Regions from separate parts of the Allofournierella massiliensis genome, predicted to be linked through region 1. Evidence: predicted binding sites of a transcription regulator. Region 1 holds the regulator's gene; the other holds the start of a gene.
What was found. Region 1 encodes Rex, which represses fermentation and respiration genes when NADH is low (regulators of the CRP and FNR family bind a similar motif). Its sites were predicted from a motif close to ATTGTTAANNNNTTAACAAT; they were not measured.
Positions count from the first base shown of each region.

Region 2: fucO (lactaldehyde reductase) is a predicted target of Rex. The motif match lies at 8,673-8,692, and genes of this name have one in related genera.

Region 1 covers NZ_CAXSWZ010000001.1:81,930-92,173, forward strand. Annotated here, with positions in the region: gene ACESYO_RS00445 (fibronectin type III domain-containing protein) at 1-2,099, shown strand, start outside; gene ACESYO_RS00450 (hypothetical protein) at 2,146-3,240, shown strand; gene ACESYO_RS00455 (nucleoid-associated protein) at 3,392-4,378, shown strand; gene ACESYO_RS00460 (thymidine kinase) at 4,430-5,044, opposite strand; gene ACESYO_RS00465 (redox-sensing transcriptional repressor Rex) at 5,147-5,785, opposite strand; gene ACESYO_RS00470 (ClpP family protease) at 6,020-6,769, shown strand; gene ACESYO_RS00475 (DNA translocase FtsK) at 6,911-9,598, shown strand; gene ACESYO_RS00480 (YgiQ family radical SAM protein) at 9,767-10,244, shown strand, end outside.
Region 2 covers NZ_CAXSWZ010000012.1:84,409-94,652, forward strand. Annotated here, with positions in the region: gene ACESYO_RS08260 (metal-sensing transcriptional repressor) at 1-76, opposite strand, end outside; gene ACESYO_RS08265 (ABC transporter substrate-binding protein) at 220-1,812, opposite strand; gene murD (UDP-N-acetylmuramoyl-L-alanine--D-glutamate ligase) at 2,128-3,519, shown strand; gene ACESYO_RS08275 (GNAT family N-acetyltransferase) at 3,528-4,295, shown strand; gene ACESYO_RS08280 (methionine gamma-lyase family protein) at 4,343-5,602, shown strand; gene ACESYO_RS08285 (cation:proton antiporter) at 5,964-7,244, shown strand; tRNA gene ACESYO_RS08290 (tRNA-Asn) at 7,374-7,449, shown strand; gene ACESYO_RS08295 (TetR/AcrR family transcriptional regulator C-terminal domain-containing protein) at 8,031-8,591, shown strand; gene fucO (lactaldehyde reductase) at 8,768-9,916, shown strand; gene ACESYO_RS08305 (sigma-70 family RNA polymerase sigma factor) at 9,985-10,244, opposite strand, start outside.

The DNA.
Region 1 (10,244 bases):
CCATGCTGGCCATGGATCAGACCATGGAGCTGTTCTACCAGCACAAGGGCCTGACCGAGAATGCGTCGGAAGCCATCAACCGTGTGCCCAGTCAGCATCTGAACATCCGTTACATGCGCATGTTCGCCGGCGCCTTCATGTATGCAGCCGGCAACCACATCGGCATTGGCTGGGGCTCTGTGCCCGGCGTGGTGCAGGGTCAGCCCCTGCAGGCTGACGAGAACGGTGCCTACCTGTCCGGCGATCTGTTCGGCTGGGGCATCGGTCATGAGATCGGCCACGACATTAACCAGTCCAGCTATGCCATCGCTGAGGTGACCAACAACTACTTCGCTCAGCTGGCTACCTACGGTACCAGCGGCGTACGCTTCGGTTACAATGCCGTGTACGACAAGGTGACCAGCGGTACCATCGGCCGCGCCAGCGACGTGTTCCTGCAGCTGGCCATGTACTGGCAGCTGCGTCTGGCCTACGACAACTACTACCCCTACAAGACCTTTGATACCCAGCAGGAGGTCTTTGACAATCTGTTCTTTGCCCGGGTGGATACCTATTCCCGCACTCCCTCCAAGGCTCCCGCTCCCGGCGGCGTTGCCCTGAAGCTGAACGGCGGTTCCGAGCAGAACATCATCCGACTGGCCAGCGCGGCCGCTCAGAAGGATCTGAGCGAGTTCTTCCTGCGCTGGGGCCTGGTGGCCAACGAGGAGACCACGGCCTATGTGAGCCAGTTCGAGCCTGAGACCCGTGCCATTTACTATGTGAATGACTCGGCTCAGAGCTACCGCATCCAGAACCCGAATGGTGAGAGCCTGAAGGGTCAGAGCGTAATCAGCGCTGCTGATGTGACTCGCACTCAGGGCAACGGCACCAACGGCCTGGCGCAGAATCAGGTAAGTCTGACCATTGCTCCCCAGACCGCTTCCTCCAGCCTGCTGGGCTACGAGATCAACCGGATCTCCATCTCCGGCGGCAAGGAAAACAACGAGACCGTTGGCTTTGTGCTGGCGGACGAGAACGGCGCGGCTACCTTTACCGATACGGTAACCACCATCAACAACCGTGCCTTTATCTATCAGATTATTCCTGTGGATCAGTATCTGGATTACGCCGAGGCCGTTTCTCTGGATGCGATCAAGATCAGCCACGACGGCAGCCAGGACAAGAGCGCCTGGATCGTTACCACCAACATGACCTCTGAGCAGGACACCGAGGTGGATCACGACGAGCAGGATCCGGATGCCGGCTTTGATCCCGGCGCCCATGACCACGCCAGCGTGAAATCCGCCATTGGTCTGGCCTTCGACGACAATCTGGGCACCACCTACACCGGTACCGCCCAGAGCGGAGATGCCATGATCGAGGTGCAGTTCGGCAAGGAGCTGGATGTGACCGGCTTCAAGTTCACTCTGATGAGCGGTGCGGGTCAGGTGCCCGCGGGTACTCTGGTCCTTCAGCTGGAGGAAAACGACCAGTGGGTGGATGTTCCCGTAAGCGTTGAAAGCCTGCAGGACACCGGTTCCACCACCGTATACGCGGTGAATGACGAAGGCTGGATGCGCACCAGCGGCGCCACCGCCTTGCGCCTGACCTTCCAGGGTGCTCAGACCGTGAGCATCACCGAGCTGGATGTGCTGGGCCCCACCGGCGACAATGTGGAGCTGTTTGAGGATGGCGTCGGCATTCTGGCAGAGGATTACATCTATGACCAGGAGCTCTACGAGGAGAGCGAATACACCGATGGGTTCATCCCGGCGGGTTCCGTGATCTTCGTGGGCCAGTACAAGGGCAACCCGGCTTACAATGCCGTGATCGTTTACGATCAGAATGGCAAGATTGTGGGCTACGGTGAAAACGGCGAGGGCAGTGCCGAGCAGATCATTCTGGCTCCGGTTCCGGACAAGGGCGATCTGGGCAACACCTCCGACGGCCGCTGGGTCTACTGGATCAGCCCCGACGCAGTTCTGCCCGAGCAGGTGCGCGTGGAGCTGTACCGTGTGGACGATGCCCTCACCAATCAGGGCCAGCGTCTGGTCAGTGACTCCCTGTGGGTGCAGGTACCCGAGAGCCTGCCCTCCATCACCATTTCCGGGGATAAGTAAGAATTGGTATTGCCCCGCTTCGGGGCCAAGCATAAAGGAGTAAGACATGAACAAAAAAATCATCGGCCTGATCGGGGCTGCGGTTTTGGTCATGGCGATGCCCCTGCAGGGGTTGGCGGCCGCGGATGCGGCCCCCAGCCTGCAGCCTGTTGAAGGAGGGGCCAAAGTGTCCCTGGATCTGCATCAGGCAGGCGCGGGCGAGGGCGTGAATGCTCTGCAGATGAGCTTCACGCTGAATCCCGTATCCGGCTCGCTGGACAAGGCCAGTGTGAGCTTTGATTTCGACAATGATCTGGCCGGTACCGTAAAGCGTTACAGCTTTGATCAGAACAGCGGCGTCCTCACCGTCTATGTGGCGGGTGCAAACGGTCAGCTGTTTGATAACGATAAAACCGACCTGGGCAGCATCCAGGTGAAAGCGGCGGAAGGCGAATATCTGGAGCTGGCCATCACCACCGGCCTGCCCAGAGAGGATGAGGATTCTGCCGAGCAGCTGGCAAGCGGCCTGAGTCTGCTTCGGGCGGGTTCTTCCAAGGAAACCCTGACCATGCAGGCCGAAACCCTGAATGTGAATGTGGGCGAAGTATCGCCTGATCCCGAACCCACCGAGCAGCCGGAAGCTACCCAGAAGCCTGAGGCAACTCAGAAGCCGGAAGCTACCCAGAAGCCCGAGGCAACTCAGAAGCCGGAAGCTACCCAGAAGCCCGAGGCAACTCAGAAGCCGGAAGCTACCCAGAAGCCTGAGGCAACTCAGCAGCCGGAAGCCACACAGCAGCCTGAGGCAACCCAGAAGCCTTCCGGCGGTTCCAATCAGAACGGCAGCAATCAGAGCAGCAATAACCAGAGTGGTACTGCTGCCAGCGCCACTGCGCAGCCCGGAACCACTGCGACCAGCAAGACCCCCGGTACTTCCTCCACCGCTCAGAGCGCGGTGAGCGAGTCCGCTTCCGAAGAGAGCCAGGCTCAGAGTGAGTCTGCCTCCAGCGAAGCCCAGAGCCAGGCAGCCGAGAGTGAAAGCCAGGCTCAGAACCAGAGCACCGCTTCCCAGACCGAAAAATCCAAGGTGAGTGTACTGCCTGTGGTAATCGGCATTGTGGTGGTGGCTGCCGGCGTGGTAATCTGGCGCCGCGGCCGCGACTGATTCATTCACTTCCTCTTCAATTTCTCCATAAAAGCAAGCAGCAAAAGCCGCCCGGATTGTTCCGGGCGGCTTTTGCTTTGGCGCACCACTACCCAAATGACGGCTTTTCCGCTATAATAAAAAAGAATGTTAACCGAAAGGAAACGATCCCATGGAATTACAGATTTTCAAGGCCATTGTGCATGTGCTCGATTCCAGCGGCGGTGCGCCGGTGTTCTCTGACCGGCTGCTGGAGCTGGACGGCGATACCGCCGACTATCTGGCGGCTCATCTGGAAAAGGCCTATTACAATGACGCAGTAAAAAACTGCAGTTTTTTGCCGGAATCCACTTTTCCGGCGCTTCTTCTGGAAAATCAGGATTTTGTGCAGTGCTCCAAGCAGGTGGCGGATGAATTCTTTCAGGTCATGCGCACCAGCCCGGCCATCCCCAATGCGGATCTGATCGTGGTGTACTGTTCGATCAACGGTCACGAGAGCATTGCCATTCTGAAAATGAACTATAAGGCTGCCTATGCCCACTACTATCAGCAGGTGGAGGGGCAGCACTATAACGCGCTGATCAAGCAGCGCACCCTGCTGCCTGCCGCCGGTTCCAAGCCGGATGAGTCGGTGATTGTGGACATGACCGACGGCTCCATCAAGCTGGTGGAAAAGAAATATGAGGTGGATGGAGCTAAAATCTTCTATCTGTCCGAGCGGATTCTGCGCAGCACCCAGGCCCAGCCTGAGCGGGCCAAGCTGCAAACGGTGCAGGCTGCAGCAGCGCAGGCGGTGCGCCAGAGCTATGAGGATAACCAGAAGAGCGACAGTGAGATCGCGGCTATTCTTTGCGAAGAGGCGGTGGCCGGAGACGGCAATCTGGAGGTGCAGCGGGTCAAGGAGCGGCTGGAAGAGCAGTTCCCGCTGGCGGTGGAATCCTTCACCCAGGAGCTGGAAGAGGCAAATATGCCGCTGGAGGAAACGGTGTCGGTGCCGCCTGCCCGCATCAAGCGGATGGAATACCAGTCCATCAAAACCGAAAGTGGCATTGAGATGAAGATCCCCACCAGTCTGCTGCGGGGAGACAACGATTATGTGGAGTTCGTCAACGAGCCGGACGGAACCATCTCGCTGCTGGTCAAGGGCGTGGTACTGTAAATAAAAACACCCGGATGTCTGTAAATAGCATCCGGGTGTTTTTGTTTATTATCAAACAGTAATGCGCGGGTGGCGGCGGTAAAAATCCTCCCGCTCCCTGAAATAGCACTGGGCACACAGGCTTACATATTCCACGTCGCCGCCCTGGTCGATGACAACCTGATCGCCTTCAAATACAAACTCGCCGTTCACCTTGCGGCCGTTGCAGGTGGCCTTGCGACCGCAGAAGCAGATGGTTTTCATCTCTTCCACCGCATGGGCCAGCTCCAACAGGCGGGTGGAGCCGGGGAAACCCTTCAGCGAGAAATCCGTACGCAGGCCGTAGGCGATCACCGGGATATTCAGCTCCACGGTGATGCGCAGCAGCTGCTCCACCTGCTCAGGGGTGAAGAACTGGCTTTCGTCGGTGAGGATGCAGGCCGGCGCGGGCGCACGGGTCAGCAGGTCTTTTACCAGATCCAGAATATCCAGCTTGGGAGTTACGGCAATGTCCACCAGCCGGGTTACGCCCAGACGGCTGACCAGTTTGTCGCCGCCCTTGGTGTCCACGCTGGGTTTCATTACCAGCACCCGCATGCCACGTTCCTCGTAATTGTAGGCCACCTGCATCAGGGCGGTGCTTTTGCCGCTGTTCATGGCGCCGTAGCGAAAATACAATTTTGCCATAGTGTTGCACAAACCTCTTTGTAAGGCGAAGGGCGGGCGTGCCCCTTGCCAAAAGTCAGCCCGGCTGCGCAGAACGCAGCCGGGCTGCTGTTTTTGATGTAATCAGTCGTTGCGCAGCCGATAGCCAAGGCTCATCAGGCTGTCGCCCAGGTGGGCATTTTCCACCGTTACATTGGGGTAAGGGATGGAAAGATCATAATGACTGAAGTTCCAGAAGCCCCGGATTCCCAGCTCCACCAGCCGGCCGGACAGCTCCTTTGCGCCCTCGCGGGGCAGACAGAGAACGGCCACCTGAGGCTTGTGGGTTGCACAGAAGTCCTCCAGCTCGTCGATGTGATGAATGGGGATGCCGTCCAGATTCTGGCCCACCAGATCCTGCTGCACGTCAAATACGGCCAGCAGATGATACCCGTTGGTATCGGTGGTCAGAAAACGGGAGACCGCCCGGCCAAGACGGCCGGCGCCGATCAGAATGGTGGGCAGCTTTTCGCCGTCGCCAAACAGCAGGCGGCCGATCTCGTGCAGCAGCACATCCACATTATAGCCGATTCCCTGCTGGCCAAATCCACCGAAGCAGTTGAAATCCTGGCGCACCTGGCTTGCGGTGGTGCCCATCATCCGGGCCAGTTCGCTGGAAGAAACCTTCACCACGCCATTTTGCTGCATCTGGCTGATATAGCGGTAATATTTGGGCAGCCGCTTGATCACCGGCAGAGAAACCTTTCCCTGAGCATGATTCATAAAACAATCACCGTCTTTTGATTTGATTTCGGGCGTCGGGCCGGCACTGTGGCCGTGCTCGCGCCGCGGGGGGCAAAAGGCGCGACCGGGCCTTTTGCTTAAATATCCATACTTTATAATACTGGATTCCAAAAGCCTTGTCAAACCAATTGCGGCCTGCCGGAGCGCTTGCAAGGCATAAAGACAAAAAATTCGTGCAAACTGATAGAAAAATGCAAAGGAGAGAACGGACCAATGCTCAAAAATGATACATCGCAGCCCACCGATGCACAGGTGGAACAGGAGAAGCTGGAGCAGGATTTCATGATGGATACCGGTTCGGTGATCCGCACCAAGGGCCGTCATGCCATCCACTGCCTTACGGTGATTGGCCTGATCGAGGGGCATGTGAGCGCCGGGCAGGAACAGAAGGTGACTCGCTATGAACATGTGATCCCTCAGCTGGTGGCCATTGAGGAGGATCCGGAAATTGAGGGCCTGCTGGTGATTCTGAATACGGTAGGCGGTGATGTGGAGGCCGGGCTTGCTCTGGCCGAGCTGATCAGCGGAGTGACCAAGCCCAGCGCAGCGCTGGTGCTGGGGGGCGGGCACTCCATTGGCATTCCGCTGGCGGTCAGTGCAAAGCGCAGCTTCATTGTACCCACCGCCACCATGACCATTCATCCGGTGCGCCATTCCGGTCTGGTTTTGGGGGTGCCCCAGACCATGCGCTATTTTGAGCAGATGCAGGAGCGGATTACCGGTTTTGTGGAAAGTCATTCCAACATCAGCGAAAAACGGTTTCTGGAACTGATGATGCACACCGGCGAGCTGGTGATGGATGTGGGCACCGTGCTGGGTGGTGAACAGGCCGTGGAAGAGGGCCTGATCGACGAGCTGGGCGGCCTGGGTGACGCGCTGAACTATCTTTATTGCCAGATTGAAGCCAATCGAACCGGCACGGGTGGCGGCGAAGGGGCACGACAGGGAGAAAGTGTCCGATAAATTGGGTTTTAAAACCTTTTGTTTTATGCTACAATAGATAAGTTCCGAAAAGATATTCCCGCGCACAGAGCGCGGCGTCCCCGCTGCCCGGTCTTTTCCGGAGCGGGGGCCGGAAATACATACAACGAGGGAAAGAAACGTATGGCACAAAAGAAGAAACCCGCCGCGAGAAGCGGCGCGAAAACCACCCGCTCCCGCTCGCGGCGCAGCCAGCCGGATGTGGCCCAGAGCTGGAGCATTCTGCTGTTTGGCCTGGGCATCGTTCTCATCGCCATGGCGCTGGTGGCCGGGCAGTCGGTCTGGGCCATGCTGCGCGGCGTGCTGTTCGGTGTGTTCGGCGTGTGCACCTACTTGCTGGGGCCGGTTCTGCTTTACATTGCGGTACTGGTGGCATTGGGGCGGCCCATCTGGGCGCGCTGTGCCAAGTCTCTGCTGCTGATGATGCTTATCTGCGGCACGGCGGTGGTATTTTCCAAAATTGATCTGGTGGGCCTGAGCTTCGGCGAGACCACAGCCGCGCTGTACGCCAATGGGCAGGGAATTCTCGGCGGTGGCCTGTTGGGCGGCATTATTGGCGGCACCCTGCTGGCTCTGTGCGGCCATCCGGCGGCGAACATCCTGCTGGTGATTCTGCTCATTGCCATGATCATGTGGTATATGGGCGTAACGCCGGGTGACCTGTGGCAGATTGCGGAGGATTATCTGGGCGACTGGCGTGCCGACCGGGACGCTGCCCGCCAGCAGCGTGAGGCCTGGGAAGAGGAGCAGCTGCGCCGGGAGCCCGAGCGCCGCGCTGCCGCTCAGGAGCGTGCGGCTGTCCGCCAGCAAAAACAGGAGGCCTTTACCCAGCGCTTCCGGAGAAAGCCTCAGGTGGACATCGACCTTGGGCCGGACCCGGTGGTTGCCACCGAGATCGAACCCCAGCCTGAGGAGCCGCTGGTGGGCCCTGGTGGTACCTTCGGCATGTATCCTCCCATGGATTCTTCTCAGCCTTCCGAGCCCAGTGAGTTTGAAACCGAAATTCCCATGGAGGAGCCCCAGTCCGACCCGGATGTGGGCTTCGAGCCTTACCCCAGCAGCAGCCCGGATTATGCCTGGGAGATGCGGTTTGACGATGCGCCGGAACCCTCCGACGCGGACGAGCCTCCCTTCCAGCTGGATCAGCCGATTCCGCTGGATCTGGAGCAGCCTGCCACCGGCGGCACCGAGCTGGACAGCCTGATCCACAAGGCCATGGAACCCAGCCAGACCATGGGCAATTCCTATGGCGAACCCCTGCGTCCGCTGAACCCGGCGGCAGCCCCGGCAGAAACCGCGCTGGCCGAGCCTGCCGAACGGCCCGCGGCTTACCGGTACCCCCCGCTGGACCTGTTCCAGGTGATGGAATCCGCGGAGGATCCGGGCGTGGAAGCCGAACTGAAAAAGAACGCCGAGCTGCTGGTGAGCACGCTGGAGAGCTTTGGCGTAAAAACCCGCGTGCTGGACATCTGCCGCGGCCCCTCGGTAACCCGATACGAGCTGCAGCCGCTGGCCGGCGTGAAGATCAGCCGGATTACCGGCCTTGCCGACGACATTGCGCTGAATCTGGCGGCGGCCGGCGTGCGCATCGAGGCGCCCATTCCCGGCAAGCCTGCCGTGGGCGTGGAGGTGCCCAACCGGAAATCCAGTCCGGTGGGTATCCGGGGAATCTTTGAGTCCCAGGCCTACACCCGCAGCGCCTCGCCCCTGACGCTGGCACTGGGCAAGGACATTGCCGGCAACGCTCAGGTGGCGGACCTGTGCAAGATGCCCCACCTGCTGATCGCTGGTTCCACCGGCAGCGGTAAGTCGGTGTGCGTGAACAGCATCATCATCAGCTTTTTGTACCGTTCCAGCCCGGAGGACGTGAAGCTTATTCTCATCGACCCCAAGGTGGTGGAGCTGGCGGAATACAACGGCATTCCCCATCTGCTGATGCCGGTGGTCACCGAGCCCCGCAAGGCGGCGGGTGCGCTGGGCAGCGCCGTGGCCGAGATGGAGCGCCGTTACCATCTGTTTGCTGAGAACAACGTGCGCGACATCAAGAGCTTCAACCGGATGGCCGCCGAGACCGACGGTATGGAAAAGCTGCCCTACATCGCCATTATCATCGACGAGTTGGCTGACCTGATGATGGTGGCTGGCAAAGAGGTGGAGGACTACATCTGCCGCATTGCCCAGAAGGCCCGCGCCGCGGGCATGCACCTGATCGTGGCCACCCAGCGCCCCAGCGTGGATGTAATCACCGGTCTGATCAAGGCCAACATTCCCAGCCGAATCGCCTTCGCGGTATCCAGCCAGGTGGACAGCCGTACCATTCTGGATGCGGGCGGCGCGGAGAAACTGCTGGGCATGGGCGACATGCTCTTCATGCCGGTGGGCGCATCCAAGCCCCTGCGCATTCAGGGTACCTATGTGAAGGATGAGGAGATCAGTGCCGTGCTGGACTTCATCAAGAAGGACAACACCTCCCAGTACGACGAGAAGATGATCGAGGAGATGGAAAAGCACGCGGTGCCCGAGAAGGCCTCCGGCGGCGACGGCGACGACGAGGACGACGGCCACGACCCCATGCTGGAACAGGCGGTGGAGGTTGTCATCGATGCCGGGCAGGCGTCCACCAGCCTTTTACAGCGCAAGTGCAAGCTGGGCTATGCCCGCGCTGCCCGCATCATGGACGATATGGAGCAGCTGGGCGTGATCGGACCCTATCAGGGCGCCAAGCCTCGGGAGGTGCTCATCACCCGTCAACAGTGGATCGAACGGTCCATGCGGGCGGACAATGCCCCTGTGCCGGAGGAGATTCCCTGAACCTGCGCTCTTGTACATGCAGGGCGGGATTTGCTACAATAGAATCAAGCCAGACGTTCGTGCCCCCGGCAGACCAGCGGCCTGCCGGGGGCGCTCTGCGATCACGGATGTGTTTTACCAATGGAACCGGGCCGCTTTGGCCCGCGAGGAATAGAAAGGAGATTTCCTATGCAGCAGGGCACACAGTTTTTGCCCATCAGCAAGGAGGATATGCGCCAGCGCGGCTGGGACGAGCTGGACTTTGTTCTGGTTATGGGTGACGCCTATGTGGATCACCCCAGCTTTGGCCCGGCCATCATCGGCCGCATTCTGGAAGCTGAGGGCTATCGGGTGGGCGTGATCAGTCAGCCGGACTACACCACCTGCGAGAGCTTTAAGGTGCTGGGCAAGCCCCGCTACGGCTTTTTCATCGGCGGCGGCAATGTGGACAGCATGGTTGCCCACTATTCGGTGGCCAAGGTGCGCCGCAAGGTGGACGAATACACTCCCGGCGGCGTGGCCGGCAAGCGGCCGGACCGCAGCGCCACTGTTTACACCCAGCTGGCCAAGCAGGCTTACCCGGATCTGCCGGTGATTCTGGGCGGTCTGGAGGCCAGCCTGCGCCGTTTTGCCCATTACGACTACTGGATGGACACCGTGCTGCCCA
Region 2 (10,244 bases), on a different contig from region 1:
TGCCGTTCAGCTGGCCGCTGATGCGGGCAAGACGGCGGTTTACGTCGGCGGAATGTTTGCAGTGGGTGCAGTGCATGGCGGTTCCTCCTTGCCTGGGGAAAATGAAAAAAGACGGACGAAACTTCGCCGCAGAGCATTTTCCGCGGCAGATTTGAAAACAGAACACCCGGCGCGGCCGAAAAATCGGGCCTGCCGGGTGCGTATGAACGGGGGATGAAATCAGCCACCCGTGTAGGTTGCCCAGGTGAGATCCAGCACCGGCCCGAAGGGATCGAACACCACATGCTCCACACCCTGAGCCATGACCAGCGCCTGATCCTGATACCACAGGGGGGCAATGGCACCGCCGGCCAGCAGTGTCTGCTCCGCCTGAGCGATCTGCCCGGCATCCGGTGCCAGCTGGCCGGCCAGTTGACGGAGCTGGCTGTCGAATCCGGCGGATTCCCAGCCGGTGAAGGCGCCGTCGGCAAACTGCTGCAGGAAGGTTACGCAATCCTCGCTGGAGGGAGAGAAGGGCAGCAGAGCAATCTGATAATCCCCTTCGGCCACCGTGCTTTCCAGCTCATCCAGCGGCATGGCCTTCAGGGTGAAATAGGCCGAGAACGCGCCCAGCTCTTTCTGCCACTGCTGGCTGATCTGTTCGATCAGAGCCTGGTAATCAGCGCCTTCCGGATACAGCACCTGAATGCCGCTGAACTGCTGCAGGCCGGCCTCGCTCAGCCCGGCGCGGCAGCTTTCCTTCACATCGCTCACGGTGGGCATCTGACCGCCCACGGTATCCCGGTAGCCGGAACCGTTCACCTCCATGGCGGGCGGAATCAGGCCGTCGGCAGTGCTGAACCCGGCGGGAAGGGTTTCGATTCCCATGGCACTTGCGCCCAGGGCCAGCCGCACATTTTGGGATGCCAGCTGTTTGTCCTCGCAGTTGAACACCAGTGCCCAGGTGGTGGCGGTATAGGGGATGCTGGGAAGGCTGCCGGCGGAGGATGCTTCGTCGATGGCGGCGGTCACATCTCCGGCGGCCACGGCAGCCGCGCCGGTGGCTGCCGGTTTGCTCTGGGCGACCGAGGTGCCGGAGGCGGGGGCCGGTGTGAGGGTGGACTGCGCGGTGGTATCCAGCACGATGCGCAGGCTGGTGATCAGGCTGCCGCTGGCACTGCGGCGCAGGAACAGACCGTTTTCGTTCCAGTTGTACAGATAAAAATGACCGTTGGCCAGTGTGGTGGCAGCGCTCAGACCGTAGGCACCGGCACTGTGCTCAAAAAACTCCTCGTTGCAGGGCATGGCGCCCGGCTGGGCCAGCTTTTCCAGAAATGCCGGATCCGGGGCGTTCAGTTGGTAGACTACCGTGCGCTCGTCCGGGGCACTCACACCCAGCGTGCCGCCTTCGGCGCCTTTCAGGTTGGAAAAAAGCTCCCGATAGGGGCTGTTGGTTTCTTCCCGGAAAACCCGCTCCATGCCGAACACAAAGTCTGCAGCGGTGAGGGGATATTCCTTTTCGTGTTTTTTCAGCTTGGTATAGGCCAGATCCTCTTTCAGGGTAAAGGTGTAGGTCAGGCCGTCCTTGCTTACGGTGTAGCTTTCGGCGCAGTCCAGAACCGCGTCGCCATTTTCATCAATGCGGGTCAGGCCCCGGTAAAGGTTGGTTACGGCAATGCGTTCAGGGCTTTCCTGCGCAATCTGCGGGTCCAGGTTGGCGGGAACATGATCCACACGCCAGGTGAAGCTGGCCCCGCTGGAGCCGCAGCCGGTCAGAAATCCGGCAGTCAGAACAAGGCAGAGCAGGATGCAGAGAATACGATGGAATCTCATGGGAAAAGGTCCTTTCGGTAAACGGCACAGTGGGCCGGTGATGGTACAAAAAGTGCATGGACATACATATTTAGCTTATCAAAAAAACGGGGAAAATACAAACCCGGAGGGCGGCAAAGAAGTGCAAAATCAGAAAATAAACTGTAAATTTTAAAAAGAAGAAAATATTTCCGGCCCAAAACAGCCAAAATGCGGGGTTCATCCCGGGGTTCTGGTTGCGCGGGCGGCCAAAAGTGACTATAATAGCAAGAGACCATTTGCATCACACCAGTCAAAATAAAAGATATGTTCCAGAAAGAAGAGGGGTTTTGCGTTATGCAGCAGGATAAGCAGCGGCTGGCCGCGTTTATCAAAGGGAAAAAGGTAGCCTTTATCGGCGCGGGCGTAAGCCACAAAACGCTGATCGGGCAGTTCTGCGCCATGGGGGCAAAGGTGACCCTGTGCGACAAAAAGCAGCTGGCGGATTTTGGCGATTACGCCGATACGCTGAACCAGCTGGGCGTGGCCCTGAGCCTGGGCGAGGATTATCTGAACGGTCTGGCCGGGCAGGACATCATCATGCGCACGCCGGGCTTTGAGTACTACACCCCGGCCCTGCAGGCGGCCAAAGCCGCAGGCAGTCTGGTGACCAGCGAAATGGAGCTGTTCTTCGAATACTGCCCCTGCGAGATCACCGCCGTCACCGGCTCGGACGGCAAGACCACCACCACCAGCCTGATTGCCGCCATGTTTGAGGCGGCGGGCCGCACCGTGCATCTGGGCGGCAATATCGGCCGTGCCCTGCTGCCCATCCTGGATCAGATCGACCCGGCGGACGAAGCAGTGGTGGAGCTGTCCAGCTTCCAGCTGATCAGCATGCGCCGCAGCCCCAAGGTGGCGGTGGTTACCAATGTGACCCCCAACCATCTGGATCACCACAAGGATATGCAGGAGTATGTGGACGCCAAGCGGAACATCCTGCTCTGGCAGGATGAGACCTGCCGGGCGGTGCTGGGCTACGAGAACGAGATCACCCGCGGCATGCAGGCGGACTGCAAGGGAACCCAGTGCTGGTTTACCCGTCTGCGAGAGACCGATAACGGCGCCTTCCTGCGGCAGGACGGCATGCTCTGCATGGCGGAGAACGGTACCGTGACCCCCATCCTGCACAAGGACGAGATCAAGCTGCGGGGCGTGCACAACATTGAGAACCTGCTGGCGGCCTGTGCCGCCGTGTGGGGCCGGGTGCCGGTGGAGGCCATGGCCAGTGTGGGTTCCAGTTTCACCGGCGTGGAACACCGCATCGAGCCGGTTCGCCTGCTGGACGGCGTGCAGTGGTACAACGATTCCATTGCCTCCAGCCCCACCCGCACCATTGCGGGTCTGCGCAGCTTTGACCAGAAGATCATCATCATTGCCGGCGGTTACGACAAGAAGATTCCCTACGAGCCGCTGGCCCCGGAAATTCTGGCTCATGTGAAGGTTCTGGTGCTCATGGGCCAGACCGGCCCCAAGATCGAGGCGGCGGTGCGCGCCTGCCCCGGCTTTGCGGAAAGCGGCCTGATCATCGAGCACGCAAAGGATATGGCCGAAGCGGTACAGCTGGCTCGAAAGAACGCCAAACCCGGCGACGTGGTCAGCCTGTCGCCTGCGTCCGCCAGCTTTGATCTGTACCCCAACTTTGAGGTGCGCGGCCGTCACTTTAAGGAACTGGTGAACGCCCTGTGATCTGCGCGGTGAATTCCGCACAGACCCGGCGGCGATTTGAAGCCGCGCTGGCCGATCCCCGGTCGGCCGGCGTGGCCTGCCAGTTGGGAGCGCTGCAAGCGGTATTCGGCTCGCTGCCCGGCTCCGGCTGGCGGTTTTATACCGGCGGAGAAGGGGAAGCCCCTTTTGCGCTGGGCGTGCGGGGGGCGTCCGCTCTGCTGGCTGGCCCGGCGGATGCGGAGGAGCTGGCGGGCTTTCTGGGCTTTTGCGGGGTGCAGCAGCTGCGCACCACAGCTGCGGTGCCGAAAGGCTGGCAGCCAAAAGTGCGGTTTGTCCGCATGATCCTGCCTGCCGGTGCCACGCTGCCCCGGCAGCCTGCGCCGGAGAAAATCCGGTTGAATGAGTGTCCCGGTGTGGGGCAGGTGACCGACCTGTTCTGCCGGGGCGAGAGCCTGGGCAGCGGGGCAGAGGATGCCCGGGACTGCTTTTACAGCGAGACCTGCACGCTGGTGAACCATGGCCGGGCCCTGATCTGGGCGGCGCAGGCCCCGGATGGGGAGCTGGTTGCCACCGCGGGCGCCTACGCGCTCTGGAACCAAACCGCCTATCTGGCCGGCGTGGAAACGCTGCAAGGCCACAGAGGCCGGGGCGTGGGGCGCTTCCTTGTCTGTGCGCTGGTGAACCGGCTGGCCGGGCAGGGGAATACGGTGGAGTTGCTGTGTACACCGGAGCGTGCCGGTTTTTACCGGGCGCTGGGATTTGAACGAGAAGGCGAAGTGGGCAGCTTCGGCCCCTGAAAAAGAGCTGCCTGTTATCAATACGAGAAAAGAGGATATTATCATACATGATCGAGCAATTTTTTGATGTGAGCCCCCGTTTTCAGGAGCTGGACGCCCGTGCCATGGAGCTGTGCCGCCCGGAATTCGAGAAAATCGACGCCATTCGGGACTACAACCAGGTGAAGATGCTCAAGGCCTTTACCGATAACCGGGTGGCCGCCACCCACATGATGGGCAGCACCGGCTACGGCTACGACGATGCGGGCCGTGACCGTCTGGATCAGGTGTTTGCACAGGTGATGGGCGCGGAGGATGCCCTCTGCCGTCCCCATTTCCTGTCCGGCACCCATGCGCTCACCGTGGCGCTGTTCGGCCTGCTGCGTGCGGGCGACACCCTGCTGGCCGCCACCGGCCGCCCTTACGACACGCTGGAGGGCGTGATCGGCATTGGTGATGCGGGCAAGGGTTGCGGTACGCTGGCGGAGTACGGCGTGAAATACGACGAAGCCCCCCTGCAGAACGGCCAGCCGGACTATGCACTGATTGCGGAGAAGGCAAAGAACGCCACCGTCTGCCATATCCAGCGCAGCCGGGGCTATTCCAGCCGGGCCGCCTTTGATCTGGCCACTATTGAAAAGGTGATTCGCACCGCCAAAGAGGCCAACCCCAACGTGGTGGTCATGGTGGATAACTGCTACGGCGAGTTCACCCAGACTGCGGAACCCACCAGCGTGGGCGCGGATCTGATTGTGGGCAGTCTGATCAAGAATCCCGGCGGCGGCATTGCCCCCACCGGCGGCTATGTGGCCGGCCGGGCGGATCTGGTGGAAAAGTGCGCCCACCGGCTCACTGCCCCCGGCACCGGCCGGGAGCTGGGCTGCACGCTGGACAGCCTGCGCCAGCTGTATCTGGGCCTGTACTATGCCCCCGGCGTGACCGCCGAGGCCATCAAGACCAGCATCTACGCCAGCTGCCTGCTGGATCTGCTGGGCAAGAACCCTCTGCCCAAGTACACCGACCCCCGCAACGACATCATCACCAGCTTCGAGACCGGTGATCCGGAGGCCATGGTGGCCTTCTGTCAGGGCATTCAGGCAGGCAGCCCGGTGGACAGCTTTGCTGCCCCGGAGCCCTACGCCATGCCCGGCTATACCAGCGAGGTAATCATGGCGGCAGGCGCCTTCACCAATGGCAGCAGCATCGAGCTCAGCTGCGACGGCCCCATGCGCCCGCCCTACACTGTTTACCTGCAGGGTGGCCTGAACTTTGCGGCCAGCCGTGCAGGCGTGCTGCTGGCGGCTCAGAAGGCATTCGGGGAATGCTGAGACGGAAAAACATGTATAAAAGATCCCTGTGCCGGCCCCGGCATGGGGATTTTTTGTGTTTTATTTTGTACGAACAGAAGAAAAACGGTTGAAGAAAAATTGATATAATTTTGTAAGAACTGAAATGTTTCTGCAAGAAAAGAAGCGAAAATGAACATAATTCACAAAATTAATGATGGATCGATGAAGAAACTGGATATTCTGTTTGTTTGTGAAATATTGCTAAAAAACTGACAAAGTTTTTTGCTCTGTATAAGTAAAAATGTGAAAAAAACGGCGCTTGCCATTTGTGATTGATTTGTGTATAATGCCTTGGTGCCCCAAAGCAAAGAGAGAGTATAAATTGGGAGGAATCAACGAAATGTCTTATGATTTTTTGTGGCAGATCGCTCTGATCCTGGTAAGCACCAAGGTATGCGGCCTGATTACCCGCCGCTTCCAGATGCCCCAGGTGGTAGGCGCTCTGCTGGCAGGTTTGCTGCTGGGTCCTGCTGTGTTTGGCCTGCTGCCCAGCGACAGTGAAATGATCAAGCAGCTGGCGGAGCTGGGCGTGATCGTGATCATGTTCTCTGCCGGTATGGAAACCGACATTCGCGACCTGAAGAATGCCGGTAAGTCCGGTTTTCTGGTGGCGATACTGGGCGTTCTGGTGCCGCTGTTCGGCGGCGCGGGTCTGGCTGCCTGGCTGGCTCCCACCGAGAACATGCTGCAGAACTTCTTCATCGGCACCGTGCTGACCGCCACTTCCGTGAGCATCACGGTGGAGGCCCTGCGTGAGATGGGCCGTCTGCAGAGCCGGGTGGGCAACACCATTCTGGCCGCTGCCATCATCGACGATATTCTGGGCATCATTGCCCTGACCATTATGACCAGCCTGGGCGGCGGCGGTGAGAGCATTGCCATCGTGCTGCTGAAGATCGTGCTGTTCCTGGTGGTCTGCTGCTTTGTGTATGTGGTTGGCCTGAAGGCGCTGGACTGGTACATTGAGCATACCGGCCGCAAGGATCTGCGGCGTTTCCCCATTGCGGCCTTCGTGGTCTGCCTGATGATGGCCTGGATCGCCGAGCACTTCTTCGGCGTGGCCGACATTACCGGTGCCTTCGCCGCCGGCCTGATGATCGGCGCCACCAAGAAGGCTGGCTATATTGCTTCCAAGTTTGAGCCGGTGCAGTACCTGTTCCTGGCTCCTGTGTTCTTCGCCAGCATCGGCATGACCGTGGTGCTGCCTGCCATGAACACCCAGATCGTGATCTTCAGCATTCTGCTGGTGGTGGTTGCGGTTCTGTCCAAGTGGCTGGGCTGCGGTGTGGGTGCCAAGCTGTGCGGCTTTTCCACCCGTGAATGCAACCAGATCGGCCTGGGCATGGTATGCCGCGGCGAGGTTGCGCTGATCGTTGCCAACAAGGGCGCGGAAGTGGGCCTGATGCCGGACGCACTGTTCGGACCCGTGATCATCATGGTTATTATCAGCACCATTCTGACCCCGATTCTGCTGAAGCTGGCATACCGCGGCGAGGACGCTCTGAATCTGGAGGAGAGCCCGCTGGAGAACCGCAGCGAAGCGCTGGAACAGCTGGACATCGTTACCGACCAGCTGCTTACCCGCGAGCAGGAAATCAAGGAAAAGAACCAGAAACACTGATCCGTTTTTCTATGCGGGCCCTGAGAAAGGGCCCGCATAATTTTTTTCAAAAAAGGAAAAAAGGGCTTGCATTCTTTATTGAGTTGTGTTATATTATTAAAGTCGCCGAACGGAAAGGCGACCGGATATTCCTCCTTAGCTCAGTCGGTAGAGCATGCGGCTGTTAACCGCAGGGTCGTTGGTTCGAGCCCAACAGGGGGAGCCAGAAAAAAGCGCATCGGGTAACCGGTGCGCTTTTTCTTTTGTAAAACACCCAACGACCCTGTGCGTTCACAGCCGCAAGAACTGACGGGGTGAGGCAGAGCAAAACCGGCCGCACAGACAAAACGGCGCGGGGCGGCTGTTCACTGCGCCGGAGCTGATCTGAGCCCAGTGGGCGATGCAGCGAAGCGGAGGTGGGCCCGGAAACAGAGCGATGTGCTGCGGGCAAAAGCCCGCGGTGCAGCGCGACAATTTCCGGGCTCGGAATGGTCGTTGGTTCGAGCCGGGCAGGGGGAGCCGCGTCGGTCAGGGCTGCGCTTTGTTCAAAACGTCCGGCTCTGGCCGGAACGTTTCTCACACCGCTCCGCCTGCCCTCCTTTTTCCCACAAAATCCTGCGGGGCAGGCTTTCGCGGGGGCCCTTTTTTTGCACATCGGGTAGCCGGTGCACTTTTTCTTTTTATAGGGCACAAACAATCCTGTGCGTCGGCACTCGCAAAAGCTGCACAGGCGGCAAATATCGTGACTTTGCAGCAGGTTTGTGATAAAGTAAAGAGGAGAAGATTTGCCAAAAGGAGGCGCCCGCCATGGAATCCGCGCTCAAAACCAAATACAAGCTGGCCAATGCCCTGAAAGAACTGGTGGGCCGCGAACCTCTGGACAAAATCACCGTCAAACAGATTGTGGAGGGCTGCGGTGTGAGCCGCCAGACCTTCTATCGCTGCTTTCTGGATAAATATGATCTGGTAAACTGGTATTTCGAGCGACTGGTGGAGCAGTCCTTCAAGGAGATGGGCGTGAGCCTTACCCTGCGGGAGGGCCTTCTGAACAAGTTCCGTTTCATCAAGGCGGAGCAGAGCTTTTTTGCCTGCGCCTTCGGCAGCCACGATGCCAACTCGCTGATGGCTTACGACTACGAGTATATCTACCGTTTTTACAGCGAAATCATCACCCGCAAAACCGGCGCGCCCCTTACGGAAGATGTGGCGTTCCTTCTGGAAATGTACTGCCGTGCATCCATCCAGATGACCGCAAGCTGGGCGGTGAGCGGTATGAAACGCAGCCCGGAACAGATGGTGGAGCTGCTCATTGAGGCGATGCCCCAGCGGCTGGAGTTGCTGCTGCGGGATCTGCATCCGGAAGCCTGAAATCTGCCTTTCCGGCCTTTTTGATAAAATTATGAAATGTGACACTGGGATTCATGTGTAACTTGTAAAAGGGAAAACCACGTTGTTATAATAATAACAGTGAAGCGCTTCCCGCAGGGTTGCAGCGGAAGAAGCGTCCCGGTTTTACTTTCATAACAAAAAGGAGAGGTTTACCCATGGCTAACCGCATTGTTCTGAACACCATTTCCTATCATGGCAAGGGTGCCATTGAAAACATCGTTCCCGAGCTGACCGCCCGCGGCTACGAAAAGGCTTTTGTCTGCTCCGACCCCGATCTGGTCAAGTTCGGTGTGACCAAGAAGGTTACCGATCTGCTGGATGCTGCCGGCTTCGCTTACGAAGTTTACAGCGAGATTAAGCCCAACCCCACCATCGAGAATGTACAGCATGGCGTTGAGGCCTTCAAGGCTTCCGGTGCGGACTGCATCGTGACCATCGGTGGCGGCTCCTCCATGGATACCGCCAAGGCCATCGGCATCATCATCAACAACCCCGAGTTCGCCGACGTGCGCAGCCTGGAGGGCGTTGCTCCCACCAAGAAGCACGCTGTGTTCACCATCGCTGTTCCCACCACCGCCGGCACCGCTGCCGAGGTTACCATCAACTACGTCATCACCGACGTGGAGAAGAAGCGCAAGTTCGTTTGTGTGGACACCAACGACATCCCCGAGGTTGCCGTGGTTGATCCCGATATGATGAGCAGCATGCCCAAGGGCCTGACCGCTGCCACCGGTATGGACGCTCTGACCCATGCCATTGAGGGTTACATCACCAAGGGCGCCTGGGAAATGACCGATATGTTCCATCTGAAGGCCATCGAGCTGATCTCCAAGCACCTGCGTGGCGCTGTGGCCAACACTCCGGAAGGCCGTGAGGGCATGGCACTGGCTCAGTACATCGCCGGTCAGGGCTTCTCCAACGTGGGCCTGGGCATCGTGCACAGCATGGCTCACAGCCTGGGCGCTGTTTACGACACCCCCCACGGTGTTGCCAACGCCATCCTGCTGCCCACTGTGATGGAGTACAACGCTCCCGCTACCGGAGAGAAGTACCGCGATATCGCCAAGGCCATGGGCGTGGAAGGCACCGAGACCATGACCCGCGACGAGTACATCAAGGCCGCTGTGGACGCTGTGAAGAAGCTGAGCACCGACGTGGGCATCCCCGCCGACCTGAAGGAGATCGTGAAGGAAGAGGACGTGCAGTTCCTGTCTGAGTCCGCTTACGCCGATGCCTGCCGCCCCGGCAACCCCCGCGACACCAGCGTGGAGGAGATCGCTGCTCTGTACCGCAGCCTGCTGTAAACAATATTTTGCATCTGCTTTGTGCGCCCCGAGTTCGCTCGGGGCGCATTTTTATTGGTGTATTTGGATCATCGCGCCGGATCCAGCTGCGCCCGCAGCTCCTGTACCGCCGCCTTTTCAATTCGGGAAACATAGCTTCTGCTGATTCCCAGCAGCTGAGCCACCTGCTGCTGGGTCAGCGGGGGTTGGCCGCTCAGGCCGTAGCGGAGCAGAATCACCTGCCGTTCCCGGCCGGTGAGCTGCTGCACCAGCGTGCGCAGTCGGCTGGATTCCTCCCGACACTCGCAGTCCTCGTCCAGAAGAAAATCATCCGGTACCACATCCAGCA